One region of the Kitasatospora sp. NPDC032150 genome, then DNA from elsewhere that is predicted to be linked to it. Evidence: riboswitches for the same ligand, from Rfam matches in the RefSeq annotation. Region 1 holds a riboswitch; each other region holds the start of a gene.
What was found. A riboswitch is a leader RNA that binds a small molecule or an ion and turns the genes downstream of it on or off. The one in region 1 is predicted to bind cyclic di-AMP.
Positions count from the first base shown of each region.

Region 2: another riboswitch for cyclic di-AMP. It lies ahead of ACZ5ON_RS15535 (transglycosylase family protein); the one in region 1 lies ahead of ACZ5ON_RS16900 (transglycosylase family protein).
Region 3: another riboswitch for cyclic di-AMP. It lies ahead of ACZ5ON_RS08760 (transglycosylase family protein); the one in region 1 lies ahead of ACZ5ON_RS16900 (transglycosylase family protein).
Region 4: another riboswitch for cyclic di-AMP. It lies ahead of ACZ5ON_RS09435 (M23 family metallopeptidase); the one in region 1 lies ahead of ACZ5ON_RS16900 (transglycosylase family protein).

Region 1 is NZ_JBVIMH010000012.1:191,944-196,039, reverse strand. Features, by position in the region: gene ACZ5ON_RS16905 (sirohydrochlorin chelatase) at 263-1,180, shown strand; cyclic di-AMP (ydaO/yuaA leader) riboswitch at 1,700-1,872, shown strand; gene ACZ5ON_RS16900 (transglycosylase family protein) at 1,857-3,005, shown strand; gene ACZ5ON_RS16895 (hypothetical protein) at 3,269-3,472, shown strand; gene ACZ5ON_RS16890 (hypothetical protein) at 3,480-4,046, opposite strand.
Region 2 is NZ_JBVIMH010000011.1:103,714-107,809, reverse strand. Features, by position in the region: gene eno (phosphopyruvate hydratase) at 1-774, opposite strand, end outside; gene ACZ5ON_RS15535 (transglycosylase family protein) at 1,009-1,881, opposite strand; cyclic di-AMP (ydaO/yuaA leader) riboswitch at 1,886-2,066, opposite strand; gene ACZ5ON_RS15530 (cytochrome P450 family protein) at 2,381-3,634, opposite strand; gene ACZ5ON_RS15525 (SDR family NAD(P)-dependent oxidoreductase) at 3,971-4,096, shown strand, end outside.
Region 3 is NZ_JBVIMH010000005.1:152,075-156,170, reverse strand. Features, by position in the region: gene ACZ5ON_RS08765 (SDR family NAD(P)-dependent oxidoreductase) at 1-44, opposite strand, end outside; gene ACZ5ON_RS08760 (transglycosylase family protein) at 803-1,936, opposite strand; cyclic di-AMP (ydaO/yuaA leader) riboswitch at 1,941-2,085, opposite strand; gene ACZ5ON_RS08755 (nucleotide disphospho-sugar-binding domain-containing protein) at 2,562-3,689, opposite strand; gene ACZ5ON_RS08750 (TetR/AcrR family transcriptional regulator) at 3,980-4,096, shown strand, end outside.
Region 4 is NZ_JBVIMH010000006.1:21,870-25,965, reverse strand. Features, by position in the region: gene ACZ5ON_RS09450 (TetR/AcrR family transcriptional regulator) at 100-666, opposite strand; gene ACZ5ON_RS09445 (alpha/beta fold hydrolase) at 666-1,490, opposite strand; gene ACZ5ON_RS09440 (tautomerase family protein) at 1,698-1,901, shown strand; cyclic di-AMP (ydaO/yuaA leader) riboswitch at 2,073-2,229, shown strand; gene ACZ5ON_RS09435 (M23 family metallopeptidase) at 2,241-3,116, shown strand; gene ACZ5ON_RS09430 (hypothetical protein) at 3,221-4,084, opposite strand.

The sequences.
Region 1 (4,096 bases):
CCCGATGACTGCCCGTACTGGGCTCGCGCCATCGTGTTGATCTTCGTGCGCCCGGCGCCGAACACCCACACCGCACCCCGGGATCACCTGTGAGGCACGTCACCCAGGACGGCAGCTGACTGCTTTTCGGTTGCGCGAAGCGACAGGTCGTCAGCAAGGATTGGGTAATTTGATGGCAATTGTCCCGATTTCGCGCGGGCTCGGTGCCCACTCTGGGGATCCGGATGCAGTCCTGCCTGCCGAATGTCTTACGATCTCCGCCATGAGCACCGCAGCCATCCCGGGCGCGCCACTGCCCGTCCGCACTCCAGGCTCCCGTGCGCGGGGGCGCCACCGCCGTCCCGAGCGCCCCGAGATCCCGGCCGGTTCCCCGGCACTGGTGCTTGCCGTCCCCGCCTCGGCCGGGCCCGAGGCGAGCCCGATAGTCGAGGAACTGCTCTCCATCGTGCGCGGCGAGCAGCCCGGCATCGAGACCGCGGCCGGCTACCTGACCGGCGAACAGGCCGACGCCGACACGACGGAGGACCTCGCGACCGGCGACGGCCAGGCCGCCCCGACCGTGGCCGAGGTACTCGCCCAGGCCGCCGAGGCGGGCATGCCCGCGCCGGTCGTGATTCCGCTACTGGCCGGTCCGCACGGCTTCCTGACCTCCCTGCACAAGCTGGCCGGGGAGACCGGGGCGACCGTCACCGATGTGCTCGGCCCGCACCCACTGCTGGCCGAGGCGGTGCACGTACGGCTCTCCGAGGCCGGCCTGGCCCGCGCCGACCGGGCGCGCCTGTTCGCCATCACCACTGCGGCGGACGGCGTGGTCCTGACCACCGTCGGCGGCGAGGAGTCCGCCGCGGCAGCCGGGATCACCGGCGTACTGCTGGCCGCCCGGCTCGCGGTACCCGTGGTGGCCGCCGCCCTGGACGCGCCGGGTTCGGTCGCCGCCGCGGTCGAGCACCTGAAGGCCACCGGCTCCCAGCGTCCCGCACTGGCCCCGCTGGTGATCGGCCCCGAGGCCGACCCCGAGCTGCTGGCCGCGGCAGCCGAGGAGACCGGCTGCCCGAGCGCAGCCCCGCTCGGCGCCTACCCGACCGTCGGTCAGCTGATCGCGTCCACCTACCTGGCCGCGCTCAACATCCCGGGCCCGGGTGAGGCCCCGGCCCCCGTCGCGGAGCAGCCCGCCGACTGAGCACCCGACAAGACCGTACGAGAGGCCCCCGCGAGGGGCCTCTCGGCGTTTCCGGGGCCCCCGCGGGTCCGCGCCCCGCTCGGCCCAGATCGAGCGGGGCGCGGGCTCCCGGGGCCGTAGGGCCGGAGCCGGGTGGCCAATTGGCGAACCTTGCATGACATTTGCCCCATTGGCTCACAACTCGGACATTTGCCACCGACCCCTCCGTGGGCCCCATTGACCCGGACCCCACTCCCCCTCGGGGGCTTTTCAGAACCTTCACAACCGGTCGCCCGAACCCCCGGGAATGCCACGGCATCACCTGAAAGGGGAGCAGATACCCACTCCGGCCGCACACCTGAAAGAGTCCCATCGGATTTCCTGGAAATGCCGGTGCGCATTCGATCTTGAATAATCCGCGAATAGCCTGTGAGGGAACTCACAGGTGTTTGCGGATTCAACTTAAGTCTGCTTAACGTGCTCTCCGTTCGTTGACACACGGACCCAGCTCTTCCGGAACGCCGAGTCCTGCCGCCGGAGCAGCTGGCACCGCAGAACGCACCGACGGCAGGGGCGGGGGAACCAGGTAAGTCGCCCGAGAGCCGGCCAGTATTCGGCCGGTTCCGGGCTAGGGGTGAAGCCGTGCGCAGCACGGCCGGGCAACTCCAGCCCGAATCCGACAGCTCACCTCGCAGGCGTGGGAGAGGAACGCACCTTCATGCTGCCCATCAACGCCAACAAGCGTGCCCGCCGTCTGATCGCCGCCACGGGTGTGGTCGGTCTCGGCCTGTCGATCCCCGCCCTCGCCGCCTCCGGTGCCTCCGCCGCTTCCGTCTCCACCTGGGACAAGGTCGCCCAGTGCGAGAGTGGCGGCAACTGGAGCATCAACACCGGCAACGGCTTCTACGGTGGCCTGCAGTTCACCGCCTCCACCTGGGCCGCCTTCGGTGGCACCCAGTACGCCCCGCAGGCCAACCTGGCGACCAAGGCGCAGCAGATCGCCGTCGCCGAAAAGGTCCTCGCCTCGCAGGGCCCCGGCGCCTGGCCGGTCTGCTCGGTCAAGGCCGGTCTGACCAAGGACAGCGCTCCTGCCCAGGTCGACACCTCCGCGCCTGCCGCCACCCCGGCGCCGGCCACCGCCCCGGCCACCCCGGCTCCGGCCGCCACGCCGAAGAGCGCCCCGACCGCCGCCCCGCAGGCCGCGAACGGCGCCAAGTACACCGTGGTGGCGGGCGACTGGCTGTCGTCCATCGCCACCAAGAACAACGTCGACGGCGGCTGGCAGAAGCTGTACGACCTCAACAAGTCGGTGCTGACCCAGGGTCCGGACATGATCTTCCCCGGCCAGCAGCTGGCGCTCGGCAGCACCTCGGCCGCCGCGCCGAAGCAGGACACCCAGAAGCCGGCTGCCAAGCCGAGCAGCTCCAGCACCCCGGCTCCGGCGCCGGCTCCGGCCAAGCCCGCCACCCCGGCTCCGGCCGCGACCGGCAGCAAGGCCGCCGCGGTCAACTTCGCGCTCTCCAAGGTCGGCCAGGCCTACGTCTACGGCGGCAGCAGCGACGGCGGCTGGGACTGCTCCGGTCTGACCCAGGCCGCCTACCGCCAGGCCGGCATCTCGCTGCCGCGCGTCGCCGCCGACCAGGCCGACGTCACCACCAAGGTGTCGCTGGACAACCTGCAGCCGGGCGACCTGCTGTTCTGGTCCAACAACGGCAGCAACTCGGGTGTCTACCACGTCGCCATCTACATCGGTGCCGGCAAGTACGTCGAGGCTGCCAACCCGAAGGCGGGCGTGAAGATCGAGACCATCGCCAACTACGCCCCGGACTTCGCCGGCCGCGTCTGACGGTCCCGGCTCTCCGCGTGAGGCCGCTGTCCCCGGTGCTCTGGTCGGCGCCGGGGACAGCGGCCTCACGGGATCCCGTGTGCACGGGGCGGCTCGGTCACACGGTTCCCGCCCACTCGTGGTCCCCCGCCCGCTCGTGGTTCCCCCGCCGCGGGCGGGCACCGCATCAGATGCTCGGAAAACCCGTGTGCCGCGCGGGCTGGTGGCTCGGTTCCCCACCCTCTAACGTCGGTTGCGCCTGCAGCCACGGGAAGGGGAACGCCATGACGAAGGTCACCGTCAGTCTCGACAGCGATCTGGCGATCGAGGCGATGCTGCTGTCCGGCACCAGGAGTCCGCAGGACGCGGTTGAGTTGACCGTCCGCGACTACCTGTCCACCGGCCGCCGTACCGAGGCGCGTACCGGCGACGCCGCCGACGCGCACCGGGTCGGCCAGGGGCGGCGGCCCGCCGCCGAGGAGGGCTGAGAGGCGGTCACCCGGCGCTGCCCGGTTCGTCTGCCGCACCCTCGCCGTGGTCCTTGCCGTTGCCCCTGCCCTTGCCGGGCTTCCTGCCACGGCCGGGCCAGCGTGCACGGGTGAAGACCATCAGTCCCACGAAGATCACCCCCGCGATGATCGCGCCGATCAGGGTCGAGCCGCGGAACCAGGGCGCCCGGACGTCCATCACCCGCTCTCCGGCGTGTGCTGCGCTGCCGCTGCCCGCCGCGATGCCGAGCGTCCAGAGGTTCGGCATCGCCAGCAGCAGGGCGAGCACCAACCAGGCCAGCGTCACCTTCCAGGGCCGCCGCCGGTGCAGGCCGGCCCACGCCGCCAGCAACGGCAGCAGGGTGAAGCAGATCCCGAAGACGAGCCCCAGCAGCAGTCCCGCGCTCAGGTGCCCGTTGACCATGTTGCCCACCCGCTGCGCCCACCAGCGCGGGATCGTCGCGGCCCAGGCGAAGTAGACGACCGCCCCGGCGACCAGCAGTCCGCCGCCGAGCAGCAACCGCCTGCGCCAGACCGGTGCCGCTGCGTTCTCCCCCGTCCGACCAGCTCTCATATCTCGATGCTGGCGACCGGCGGGCCCACTCGCAGCGCGAGCCGAGGCCC
Region 2 (4,096 bases), on a different contig from region 1:
GCCCTCGAACTGGTAGGCGCCGTCCTTGTAGAACTCGGTGGCGGCGACGTCCAGGGCCAGGGCGATGTCCTTGCCCGGGGTGTAGCCGGCCTTCTTGATGGCCTCGGTGATGAGGTCCAGGGCCTCGCGGTTGGAGTCCAGGTTCGGGGCGAAGCCGCCCTCGTCGCCCAGGCCGGTGGACAGGCCGCGCTCCTTCAGCACGGCCTTGAGGGTGTGGTAGACCTCGACGCCCCAGCGGACGGCCTCGGAGAACGACTCGGCGCCGATCGGCGCGATCATGAACTCCTGGATGTCGACGTTGGAGTCGGCGTGCGAACCGCCGTTGAGGATGTTCATCATCGGAACCGGCAGCACGTGCGCGTTCGGGCCGCCGAGGTAGCGGAACAGCGGCAGGTCGCTGGCCTCGGAGGCGGCGTGCGCCACGGCGAGGGAGACGCCCAGGATCGCGTTGGCACCGAGCGAGGACTTGTCCGGGGTGGCGTCCAGGTCGAGCATGGCCTGGTCGATCAGGCGCTGCTCGGTGGCGTCGTAACCGACCAGCTCCGGGCCGATCTGCTCGATGACGGCGAGGACGGCCTTCTCCACGCCCTTGCCGAAGTAGCGGTTCTTGTCGCCGTCACGAAGCTCCAGGGCCTCGAAGGCGCCGGTGGAGGCGCCGGACGGGACAGCGGCACGACCGGTGCTGCCGTCGTCGAGGCCGACCTCGACCTCGACCGTGGGGTTGCCGCGCGAGTCGAGAATCTCACGGGCTACGACGACATCAATGGACGGCACGAGGCATCTCCTAGCGGAAGCAGGTCCTACGGACAGGGGGTGCAGTCTGCGGACGATTGCGGAGTCGTTACGACCAGAGCCTAACCGCACCGGGCCTCCGGGCCACGCTGCCCTTGGCTCCGTCTCAGCGTGTGGCCGCTCTACCAGTCGGTAGTTCACCTGAATGACCACAAGCACGACAAGTGGGGCCGTTTCCGCGACGGCGGCGGAAACGGCCCCTCATGCCACCTGGGGTCAGCCCAGCTTCAGCACCTGGCCGGGGAGGATCAGGTTGGCGTCGCCGCCGATGGTGGCGCGGTTGGCGTCGTAGAGGTGCTGCCAGCCACCGGAGAGGTGCTGGGCCCGGGCGATGCCCGACAGCGTGTCACCCTCCTTGACGGTGTAGTCGCCGGTGGCGGCGCTCTGCGTGGTGGCCGCGGCGGACACCGGGCTCTGCGCCGGGGCCTTCTCGGCGGCGCCGCCCGCGAACTGCTCGTAGATGCTCTGGTGGCTGGTCCAGTACCAGCCGCCGCTCTTCTGGTACCAGTACTTGCCCGACTCGGCGTCGTAGCCGGCCTTGCCCGGGAAGGACGGAGTGGCGGCCGTGCGCGAAGCGTCCTGGGAGGACTGGCTCTTGTAGCTCTTGGTGCTGCTCTTGCTGCCCGAGGAGCTCGAGGAGCCCGAGGAGCCCGAGGAGCCCGAGCCGGAGCTGCGGGTGTGGCTGCCGGTGTCCACGTCGGCGGCCGAACCACCCCTGGACAGACCCGCCTTGACGGAGCAGACCGGCCAGGCGCCGGGCCCCTGCGAGGCGAGGACCTTCTCGGCGATCGCGATCTGCTGGCCCTTGCTCGCCTGGTTGGCCTGACTCGCGTACTGGCCGCCGCCGTAGGCCTTCCAGGTGCTGGAGGTGAACTGGAGTCCGCCGTAGAAGCCATTGCCGGTGTTGATGCTCCAGTCGCCGCCGCTCTCGCAGTCGGCGACCTTGTCCCAGGTCGGCACGGAGGCGGCGTGTGCGCCGGTGGCGGTGAGCAGCGGCAGCGCGAGACCGACGCCGGCCACACCGGCGGCGGCGATGGCCTTCTCGGCCTGGGTCTTGCGACGATGACGGCCCGAACCGGTGAACAGCATGAAGGTGTCCTCTCCGCACGCCTGCGAGGTGAGCTGTCGGGTTCGGACCGGGAGGTTGGCCCGGCCGCGGCGAGCGGGACAGGAACGCTTCCTGCCCTGCCGACGCGGCTTCACCCCAAGCCGTGGGAACGGCGACGAAACCTGGGTCCCCCGCCCTTGCCCAAGGGTTCTGGTCGGTGTCCCGAGGCGCGATGGGCAAGGTTTGGCGTTCCGCGCAACGGGGTTCGCAGCAGCGAACTCATCGGAGACTACGCATACCGTCGCACCAATCACAAGCTCATATCCCGTACATCACACGGGAATTACGTTGTGTTTATATGTGCTTACAGACGATGCAGATTTGTCCGGTTTGATGCGCATTCACAGATCGGCGAATCAGGACACATCCGACACGCCGTCAGCCCGACACGCCCGGCTTGCCGGGTGTCCGGAAGGCGGCGCGGACCATGTGGCACATCTCACCGAAATCCCGAGAATGACTTCCGGATTACGGGGAAGATCAGCCCTGTCGCGCGGTAAAGGAAACCGGGAGTTCGCGCAGGCCACGCATGATCAGACCACCGCGCCAGCGCAGTTCTGCGGGGTCGGCGGCAAGGGTCAGGTCGGGCAGCCGGGTCAGCAGGGTCGCCAGCGCGATCTGGCCTTCCAGCCGGGCCAGCGGAGCGCCGATGCAGTAGTGGATGCCGTGTCCGAATCCCAGGTGCGGGTTGTCCTTCCGGGCCAGATCGAGCGTGTTCTCCGCAGCGAACCTGGCCGGGTCGCGGTCCGCGGCCGCCAGCACCACCAGCACCGGGTCGCCGACCGGGATCTCCACCCCGCCGATGGTCAGCGGACTGGTCGCGAACCGCCAGGTGGCCAGCTCCACCGGCCCGTCGTAGCGCAGCAGTTCCTCCACCCCGGTGGCCAGCAGCTCCTTCTCGCCGCGTGCCACGGACTCCTGCAGCAGCGCGCGCTGCCCCGGGTCGCGCAGCAGCGCGTACAGACCGTTGCCGATCAGGTTGACGGTGGTCTCGAAGCCTGCGAAGAGGAGGATGAAGGCCATCGCGGCGGCCTCGTTCTCGGTGAGGTGCTCGCCGTGGTCACTGGCCCGGATCAGGCCGGAGATCAGGTCGTCGCCGAGGTCGGCCCGCTTGCGGTGGATCAACTCGGCCAGGTACGAGCGCATCCGCTTCACCGCCCGGCCCACGCCGCCGCGTTGGCCGCCGTGGTGGCGGATCATCATGCCGGCCCAGTCCCGGAAGTCGTCCTGGTCCTCCGGCGGGACGCCCAGCAGGTCGCAGATCGCGTAGATGGGGAGCGGAAAGGCGAACTCGTGGATCAGGTCGGCCGAACCGCGTGCGGCGAAGCCGTCGATCAGCCGGTCCGTCAGCTGCTGCACCCTCGGCTCGAACTCGGCCACCCGGCGCGGGGTGAACGCCTTCGACACCAGCCGGCGCAGTCGGGTGTGGTCCGGCGGGTCGATGTTCAGCAGGTGGGTCATCAGGTCGGCCTGCCGCTCCCCCGGGATCCCGACCCGGCCGCTGCGGTGCGCCTGCTCGCTGTGGTGGGCGGGGTTTTTGGACAGTCTGCCGTCCGCCAGCGCCTGCCGGGCGTCCGCGTACCGGGTGACCAGCCAGGCCTCCACCCCGCTCGGCAGCGTGGTGCGGTGCACCGGGCTGTGCTCGCGCAGCCAGGCGTACGCGGGGTAGGGGTCGGCGGCGAACTCCCAGGTGAAGAGCTCGGGCTGCGGGGTGGAGTCGGGCGTTTCCGGCATGTCTCGACGGTATCCGGCGACGGGCGGCCGGCTCCACGCGGGCGGCCGGCGGCTCCGTGACGGCGCCCCACGGCCCCGGGGGCGCGCGGATCGCGGATAGGGGGCGGACAGGGGGAAGGAGGGGCTGTCGGCGGACGGCGCGTAGCTGACAGGGTCGTGACGTCCGGATTGCGCCGCTGCGCGGCGGACTCCCCCGCCCGTGCAGGAGTGAGCCTGGTCACCTGCCGGGTAATGAGTGTCGCGGAGGGTCGAGCAGTGCCTACGATCCTCCGCAATGACTCTGATGGATGGCAGTGCGGGGCCGTCCACGGGGAGCGGCTCAAGGAGGAGCAGGCCATGCGGGTAGCCGGGGCAGTGGTGGTCATCGCGGTACTCGACGGTGGGTCCGGAGACGGTCTGGCCCGCCGGTTCGCCGCCGCGGGCGCCGCCGGAATCATGGTCGCGGACCTGCACGCCGGTGTC
Region 3 (4,096 bases), on a different contig from region 1:
GAGCCCCCGGTCACCAGCGCTACCTTCTCATCCAGCTGTCCCATGGTCGTATCCACTCCTTTGGCATCGTCCTCCGGCTGAAGCCAGAGGGTTCCAAGTCCTCCAGGTCGGGCTCTCCGCTTCACAACCGGTTGCCGATCCGGATTGCCGACAAGGGGCGTGCACCGCCCATCGGTCCTACAGCGGCTCCACAGACCTGACTTTCCGCCAGTTTGGCGGTAGGCCGGCCCGAAGCTCGACTGCCGCCCTACTTAAACGTGATCAAGCTATCACGTTAAGTGACAATTTGAGGCTGGGTCGTGCTCCACCTTGGTAGCAGGATGCCGATTTCTGATCGGAGTTCCGATGCCTCTCCCGGCTGGGGTCGGGGGCTTCCCCGGAGGCGTCGGATGAAGTGGCCGGATTCGTCGCACCTGAGAGCGTCGAAGTCTGCGGCGGAAATGCTTGTAGCACGTTGGCTCCGCAGCGATTCCAATGGGTCGATTCCGCTCAACAGGTGGTCCCACCGGCCCGGAGACCGTTGTCAGCGGGGACCGCTACGGTCCGTCGGGCACGGCACGATGCGCGAGTACGCGGAGGAGGCGGTACTGGGCCGCCGCCACTGGATGTTCTGGTGGGACTGAGCGGGGCCGATCCTCCGCTGGCCGGAGCCACCGGGACAACCAACTTCCGTGCGGAGGGCTGGCCTCATCGGCCGGCTCAGGTGTCCCCTTCGGGCGGACCGTCGGCCCGGACGACAGGAGCGCCCCGCAGCGGAGCCGACGTCCTGAGTCGTCAACTCCGGTGCGGGGCGCTCCGGGTGTCAGTGCTGCTGCAGGTTCAGCGACTGGCCGGGAAGGATCAGATTGGGGTTGGCGCCGATGACCGCCTTGTTGTCCTCGTAGATGTGCTGCCAGCCGGTGAGCTTGTGCGACTCGGCGATAGCGGAGAGGGTGTCGCCGTGTTCGACGGTGTAGGACTGCGGAGCCGCCGGGGTGTTCGCAGCCGAGGGGGCGGACGGCGAGGCGGGCGCGGTGGGGGAGCCCGGTGTCACGGTCGTGGCGGTAGGGCCGGAACTCGCGGTGGGAGTGCCAGGAAGCTGCGGGGTGCCGGTCGCGGAGCCGGGGGCGGGGGTGCCGGTCGCCGGCATCGAGGGGGTGGCCCCCGTCGTCGGGACGCCCGGCTGCGCCGGCTGCGAGGTGCCCGGAGCCGCCGGGCTCGGCGAGGTGGTGCCGGTGCCGGCGCTCGGCTGGGCGGTGGCCGCCGCGTTGTCCATGTGCTTGATGTAGACGTCGTGCTGGACGGTCCAGTGCCAGACGCCGTTGTCCTGGTACCAGTACACGCCGGCGGCCGGGTCGTAGCCCGCGCGGCCGGGGAAGGCCGGAGCCGGAGTGCCGGGCGGAGTGGTGTCGATGCCGGCGGAGGGCGCGCTCGGAGTGGGGGTGGCCGCCGGGGCGTCAGGCGCGGGCGCCGGCGTGGGCGTGGCCGAAGCTTGCGAACCGGGCGCGGTACCGGCCTTGTCGCCGTCATCGTTCTGACGGCCCTTGTCGCCGTCATCGTGGCGGCCGCCCTTGCCGCCCCCATCGGTCAGACCGGCCTGGGCGGCGCACGTGGGCCAGAGGCCGGTGCCGGAGTCCGCGAGGACCTGCTCGGCCACGGCTATCTGCTGGCTCCTGGTGGCGTGGTCGGGCTCGGCGGCGTACTTGTCACCACCGTGCGAGACCCAGGCGCGCTGCGTCAGGCCGAGGCCGCCGTAGTGGCCCTGGCCGTCGTCAGCGCTCCAGTTGCCGCCGGTCTCGCACTGGGCCACGGCGTCCCAGGTCTTGACGGGCGCGGCGTGTGCCCCGGCAGCGGTGAGTAGCGGGAGCGCCAGACCCACGCTCGCCACGCCGGCGGCGGCGATGGCGCGGTCGGCCTGGGTGGGACGGCGGTGGCGGCCGGAACCGGAAAAGACCACGGAACATTCCTCTCCGTACGCCTACGAGGTGAGCTGTCGGGTTCGGACCGGGAGGTGGCCCGGCCGCGTGGGTACGCGGCTTCACCCCAAGCCGTGGGGGGCGGCGACTGACCTGGTTCCCCCGCTCCTGCCCAGGGTGTGCTCGATGTCCCGGAGCGCGAATGGGCAGGACTCGGCGTACTGCGTCCGGGAGTCCGCAACGGCGAACTGCAGGGAGATTAGAGGGATCATCACCTGGATAACAAGCCCGCATCCGGTACATCACACAAAAATCACGACATTCGTCCAGCCTCCCTCTGGACTCCGGGCCGGCCGCCACACCCCCCCCGAGCCCGGAGTCGGCTCCGCTGCCTATGCGAGTACTCCGCCGCCGTCCACGGTGGCCGTCGTGCTGGGCTGCCCGCGCCCCGACGTCGTGCACCGCCCGATCACCGGTATCGCCCTGCAACGGGTCCGCCTCGTCTGGCGCGGGATGCGTACCTCACTGCTGATCGAGGAGTTCGCCGTGGGGCGCGCGAACGGCTCTGAGCGGCGCGCGGATCAGCGTGGGCGACCACGTACTTCGGAAGTGTGCGGTCACGCTGGTCCACGCGCCCCTCAGCGGACGTGACGGATCGGGCGGTGCTCAGCGGGTCTCGCGGTACAGCCGCTCGAAGTCGCCAACCAGGGCTGCCGGCGACGGCAGTTCGTTGATCTCGTCCTGCAGGGCGGCGGCCGCGTCGCGCAGGGTCTTGTCGTCGAGCAGCCGGGTGAGCAGCGCGGCGTCCACCGAGTCGCCCTCCGAACGCAGCGCGTACCCCTTGGCCTCGGCGGCGTCCGCGTTGATGAAGTGGTCGGCGCCCTGCGGCAGGATCAGCTGCGGCACGCCGGCGACGGCGGCGGTGAGCATGGTCCCGGAACCACCGTGGTGGATCACGGCGTCGCTGACGTCGAGGAGCTCGGCCAGCGGCGTCCACGGGAGCGGACGGATGTTGTCGGGCAGGGTGCCCAGCGGGCTCAGGTCGGCGCTGCCGACGGCGAGCAGGAAGTCCGCGTCGACCTCGGCGGCCTGCTCGGTGAGCCAGGCGATCGGGTTGACACCGGCGTACTCGGTGAGCACCGTACCCAGGGTGACTGCGATCCGGCGCCGCTCACCGCGGCCGACGAGATCGGAGGGGATGACACCGCCGCCGTTGAAGGGGACGTAGCGGACCCGCCAGCCGCCACCGTCACCGCCGAGCGAGGCCGGTACCACGTCGATCACGGTGCGCTCGCCGGGACCGGCCACCCCGTGGGCCTGGTAGTCGGCGGAGAGGATCTCGGCGAGCCGGTCGAGCATCGGAAGGCCGGGCATCACGCCGAAGTTGTGGACCAGGGTAGGTATGCCAAGCTTGGCCGCGACCAGTGGGGCGGCGGATGCGAAGGGCTCCATGACCATGATGTCCGGGCGCCACTCGGTGGCGACCCGCAGCAGTCCGTCGATGGCGACCCGGCCGTGCTCGGCGAAGCCGAGGGCGGCGAGTTCGAGGATCTCCTCCTGAGTGCGGTCCTTGGCTACGTACTTCGGCTCGTCCTTGGTGATCCGCTGGAAGGCCTCGCCGATGCCGGTGCCGTCGCCGACCTCGACCACCGGCAGTCCGGTGTTGCACAGCGTCTCCAGCGGAGCCGAGCCGGCGAACAGGACCTGGTGCCCGGCCGAGCGCAGGGCCTGCGCGGTCGGAATCATCGGGAAGATGTGCCCAGCCGCAGCCGGGGCGGTGAACAGGACGCGCATGTGGATGACTCCTTGCGTTTGCATGGAAGTTCAGATCTGACATTACGTCAAACGAGTGATCTGAGTGTCCGATTTTCGAACATGGGGGAACCCGGAAAACCCCCGAGGGCTCTCGACGGGCAGGGGAGGGTCCGGCGCCGGCCGTGAACCACGGTCGAGGGCGGCTCGGACTCTTGCTCAACCACCATGCGCTGCAGTGCTCTTGACTGCATAGCGTCCCTCCCCCGATTTTCACTGAACAGCCTGTCTTTCATCGGACAAACTGTCAAGTGATTGTAGGATCAGCGCCCATGGCTACCCGTAAATACGACCAGCGCCTGAGAGCCGAAGCCTCGGAGGAGACCCGCCGCCGCATCCTCGACGCGGTGTACACCTGCCTCCGCGAGGCCCCGGCCGAGCCGGTCGCC
Region 4 (4,096 bases), on a different contig from region 1:
GGCCCCCGCCGGTGAACCGCCGCACGGCTCCGCCCCGTTGGGCCACCCTGTGCCCCGGGCCCGGTCGGCGTCAAGCCGCCGCCCTCCCTGAAGCCGCATTCAGGCGGGCCAGGCCCGCAGCCCCTCGGTCAGCACCCGGATCAGCCGCTCCCGGGTCACCGCCAGGTCCTCGGTCAACTGGAAGGCCCCGCCGGCGCAGAGCGAGGCGAAGCCGTGGGCCATCGAGCGCACGGTACGCGCCGCGTGGATCGCCTCCGGGCCCTCCAGGCCGTATCCGCGCAGCACCGCCAGGATCACCCCGACCAGCCGGCCGGCCGCGTACTGCAGGTCCTCGTCCTCCTGGGGCGCTTGCGGCAGCGCGGCGTACCGGCGCGGGTGGCGGCCCGCGTAGTCCAGGTAGGCCGCCAGCAGGGCCTCGACCGCCTCGTCCCGACTGCGCCCCAGCACCGCCGCAGCCAGCTGCTCGGCCAGTTCCTCGGTGACCCGGACGGCGATCAGCCGGCGCAGTTCGGCCAGGCCGCCGCTGACGTGTTTGTACAGGGACGGGGTGGCGACGCCCGCGCGGGCGGCCACGGCGGCCAGGGTGAGGGCCTCGGGGCCCTCCTCGTCGATCAGTTCGAGGGCGTGGCCCACGACGGCGGCGGGGGTGAGTCCGACCCGGGGCATCAGGCGACCTCGTGCAGGAAGGGGAGCAGGGCGTCGGCGGTGGCCTCGGGGAACTCCGCCATCGGGTAGTGCCCGGCACCGTCGATCATCACCTTACGGCCACTCAGTGCGGCGGCCTGCCGGTCGGCGAGCGCGGCCGGGTCGGGGAAGTCGACGTCCTTACTGCCCATGATCACCAGGGCCGGGCAGCGTACCGCCGCCGCCGACCCGGCGGCGATGGAGTCGCCTTCCAGCTGGCCCCGGGTGGCGGCCTTCCGGCCGGGGGTGCGCAGCGCCGCCACCAGGTGGGCCCGGTGGCTCTCGAAGTCGACGGGCCTGCGCGAGGGGTAGTAGTACCGCTGGGCGGAGCCCCATATGCCGGGGAAGGCCAGCACCAGCGGGGCCAGTGCCTTCATCAGTGCCCGCTGGAAGGCGTTCGGCGAGTGTTCCAAGAAGGCGTCGATCACCGCGATCCCGGCGACCCGCTCGGGAGCGGCCCCGGCCGCCTTGGCCACGGTGGCGCAGGTGTACGAGTGGCCGACCAGGACGGCCCGTGCGACGCCCAGGTGGTCCAGCAGGGCGAGCACGTCGTGCGCGACCGCACCGGGGGAGTAGTCGTCCCAGGCGATCGAGGACTCGCCGAAGCCGCGCGGGTCCATGGTGATCACCCGGTGGCCAGCCGCGGTGAGCAGCGGCCGCAGGAGCCGGTACAGGGCACGGGATTCGAGCATCCCGGGCAGCAGCACCACGGGGGCGCCGCCGGCGGTGGTGCCGCTGTCGTCGAACGCGATCCTGCCGCCGGGGACGTCGAGGAACCGGGTGTCGGGGTGCTGGGTGCCGGGCATGGTGAGCCTCCGCAGTGGTGTCGCTGCTTTCTGTAGCCAAAAAGCTATGGCTAATAGCTTTAGCCGTCAAGGGGCTGCGGTGACTGCGGTGACTGCACTCGCGGACTCCGGCGGGGTGCTCGCCGTCCGGGGCCTTCCGGGCATTGGCGCTCCGGGGTCGTGCGATACGGTGCGGCTGACCGCCGAACCCGAACCTGAGGGGCCGTCATGCCGTTCATCAACGTCAAGCAGCTGGCCGGCCGCACCGAGGAGCAGAAGGCCGAGATCGCCCGCGAGCTCACCGAGGCGTACGCCCGGGCGACCGGCGTGCAGCCGGAGAGCATCTGGGTGGCGATCGAGGAGGTGCCGCGCGAGAACTGGGCGATCGCCGGTACGACCTTCGCCGAGCGGGACCGCCGGGCCCAGGGCTGATTCCCCTGGTGGATAACGGGCTGTCATGGGGCGATCTGGTCAATAGTCACAAATCGCCCATTGCGCCTCAGGAGCCAAGGACTTCACCAGGCGTGCAGCTTGGAATCATGGCCTTCTCGGATTAACGTTTGATAACGCAGCGCGGTCGGCAACGCCGTACCCGAACGGCACCGTGCGCCGTCGCCCAATCCCCAAGATCCGCCCCGTGGGTGGGTCCGGGAGCCGGGGAACCACGTTCCTGGGGTGAATCGGGTGGGCCCGCCCACTCGTAGGAGACCTTCCTGCTCCGAACCCGTCAGCTAACCCGGTCGGCGCGAAGGAAGGAAAGGAGCGCGCCCGGTGGCGTCCTTGTCGCACAGCCCTGCCAACCTCGGGGTCGGCAGCGTCGGGGTCGGCACCCAGCTGCTCGACCTTCCGCCGGAACCGGCCGCCGACGCCGACGGTGCGGCCCGGCACCGGATGCCCCGCCAGTCGCGCAGCGGCTCGCTGCTCGGCGTGACCGCGATGGCCGCCGGACTCGGCGCCACCGGCTTCGCCACCGCAGGACCGGCCGCCGCGGCCACCGCCACCCAGCCGCCCGCCCCCGCGCCGGCCTTCTCCGTCCCCGACACGGCCTCGGACCACGTCCTGGCCGCCGACCCCGGACTCACCCTCACCGCCCGAATCCAGCAGCAGGCCGACGGAGAGCGCACCAGCGCGGAGGAGGCCGCCCGGCTGGCCGCCGCCCAGGAGGCCGAGGCCAAGCGGGCCGTCCAGCAGGCCGAGGCCCAGGCCGTCGAGGAGCGCGCCCGGCTCGGCACCCTCCGGCCGCCGGTCGACGGCCACACGCTCGCGGCGCGGTTCGACCAGGCCGGTTCGCACTGGTCCCAGCCGCACACCGGCCTGGACTTCGCCGCCCGCACCGGCACCCCGGTCACCGCCGTCGGTGCGGGCACCGTCACCGCGGCCGGCTGGTCCGGCGCGTACGGCTACCGGGTGATCCAGACCCTGCCCGACGGCACCGAGATCTGGTACTGCCACCTCTCCGCCATCTCCGCCGTGTCCGGACGGGTCACCGCGGGCACCCAGCTCGGCCGGGTCGGCGCCACCGGGCACTCCCGCGGCCTGCCGTCGGGCGTGCCCCTCGGCCCCCACGTCCACCTGGAGGTCCGCCCCGCCGGGGGCGCCCCGGTCGACCCGCTGGCCTGGTTCCACTCCCACGGCCTCCAGCCGTAACGGCCCCAGGCCGCCGGGCGTGCCCCGGCCCCCCGGCCGGGCCCGGTGCACCCTGGTGCCGGGGCACGGTGCGGCGGGTCGCCGGGCGTACGGCGGCCGGCCGGTCAGGCGTCCGTGCCCGCCACGTACTCCTCGATCTCCGCCGTCTCCGGCTCCGGCGCCAGGTCCGCGAACTCCGTCACCAGCAGCTCGGGCAGCCCCGGTACCGTCCACTCCCCGCACAGCCGCAGCGCCTCCGCCGCCACCGCCGCCTCGAAGCTCTCGAAGTCACCGGCGAGTTCGTCGGGCATCGGCAGGCCCAGCGCGTTCCGCCCGGCCAGGTTGCGGTAGCTGCGCTGCATCAGCCGGTTCTCCAGCAGCAGTCGTGCCCCGTCGGTGGCCATCCCCACCGAGAGCACCCGCGCCCGGTTCCAGCCCTCGTCCCCCCGCACCGGCTCCATCGGCCCCAGCTCCTCCAGCCAGGCGAAGCGCGCGATCCGCTGGTCCTCCGTCAGCGCGCGGAACTCCTCCAGCCAGACCCGTACGGCCGCCGCGTCGCCGACGTCCACACCGTCCGCGCGCAGCAGCAGCGTGTACAGCCGGGGCCAGGTCAGCAGGTGCGGCCGGCGCAGCAGGTCGCAGAGCAGCTCGCCCTGCCACTCGGCCTCCGCGTGCAGCCTGGCGTGCCGCTTGGCGTTCAGTCGCCGGGCCGCCCGCTGATGATCGATCAGCAGTCGCACGGCCCGCCCGTACGCCTCCGGCTCGGCCGCGGGCTGTACGTACAGGTAGAGCTGCTCGTACAGCAGCTGCTCCAGCAGCGGCGAACTCAGCTCGGGGAAGCCCTCGTGCATCGGTGCGTCGCCGAGCTCCAGCAGGGTGAGCACCGTCCGCAGCGCCTCTTCGGGCACCGGCTCGTACCCGTGCTCGGCCGCCCAGGCGAGCAGATCGGTGGTGCGGGTACCCGGGGTGAGCTGCAGATCGTGGTTCACGCTACGTACCGT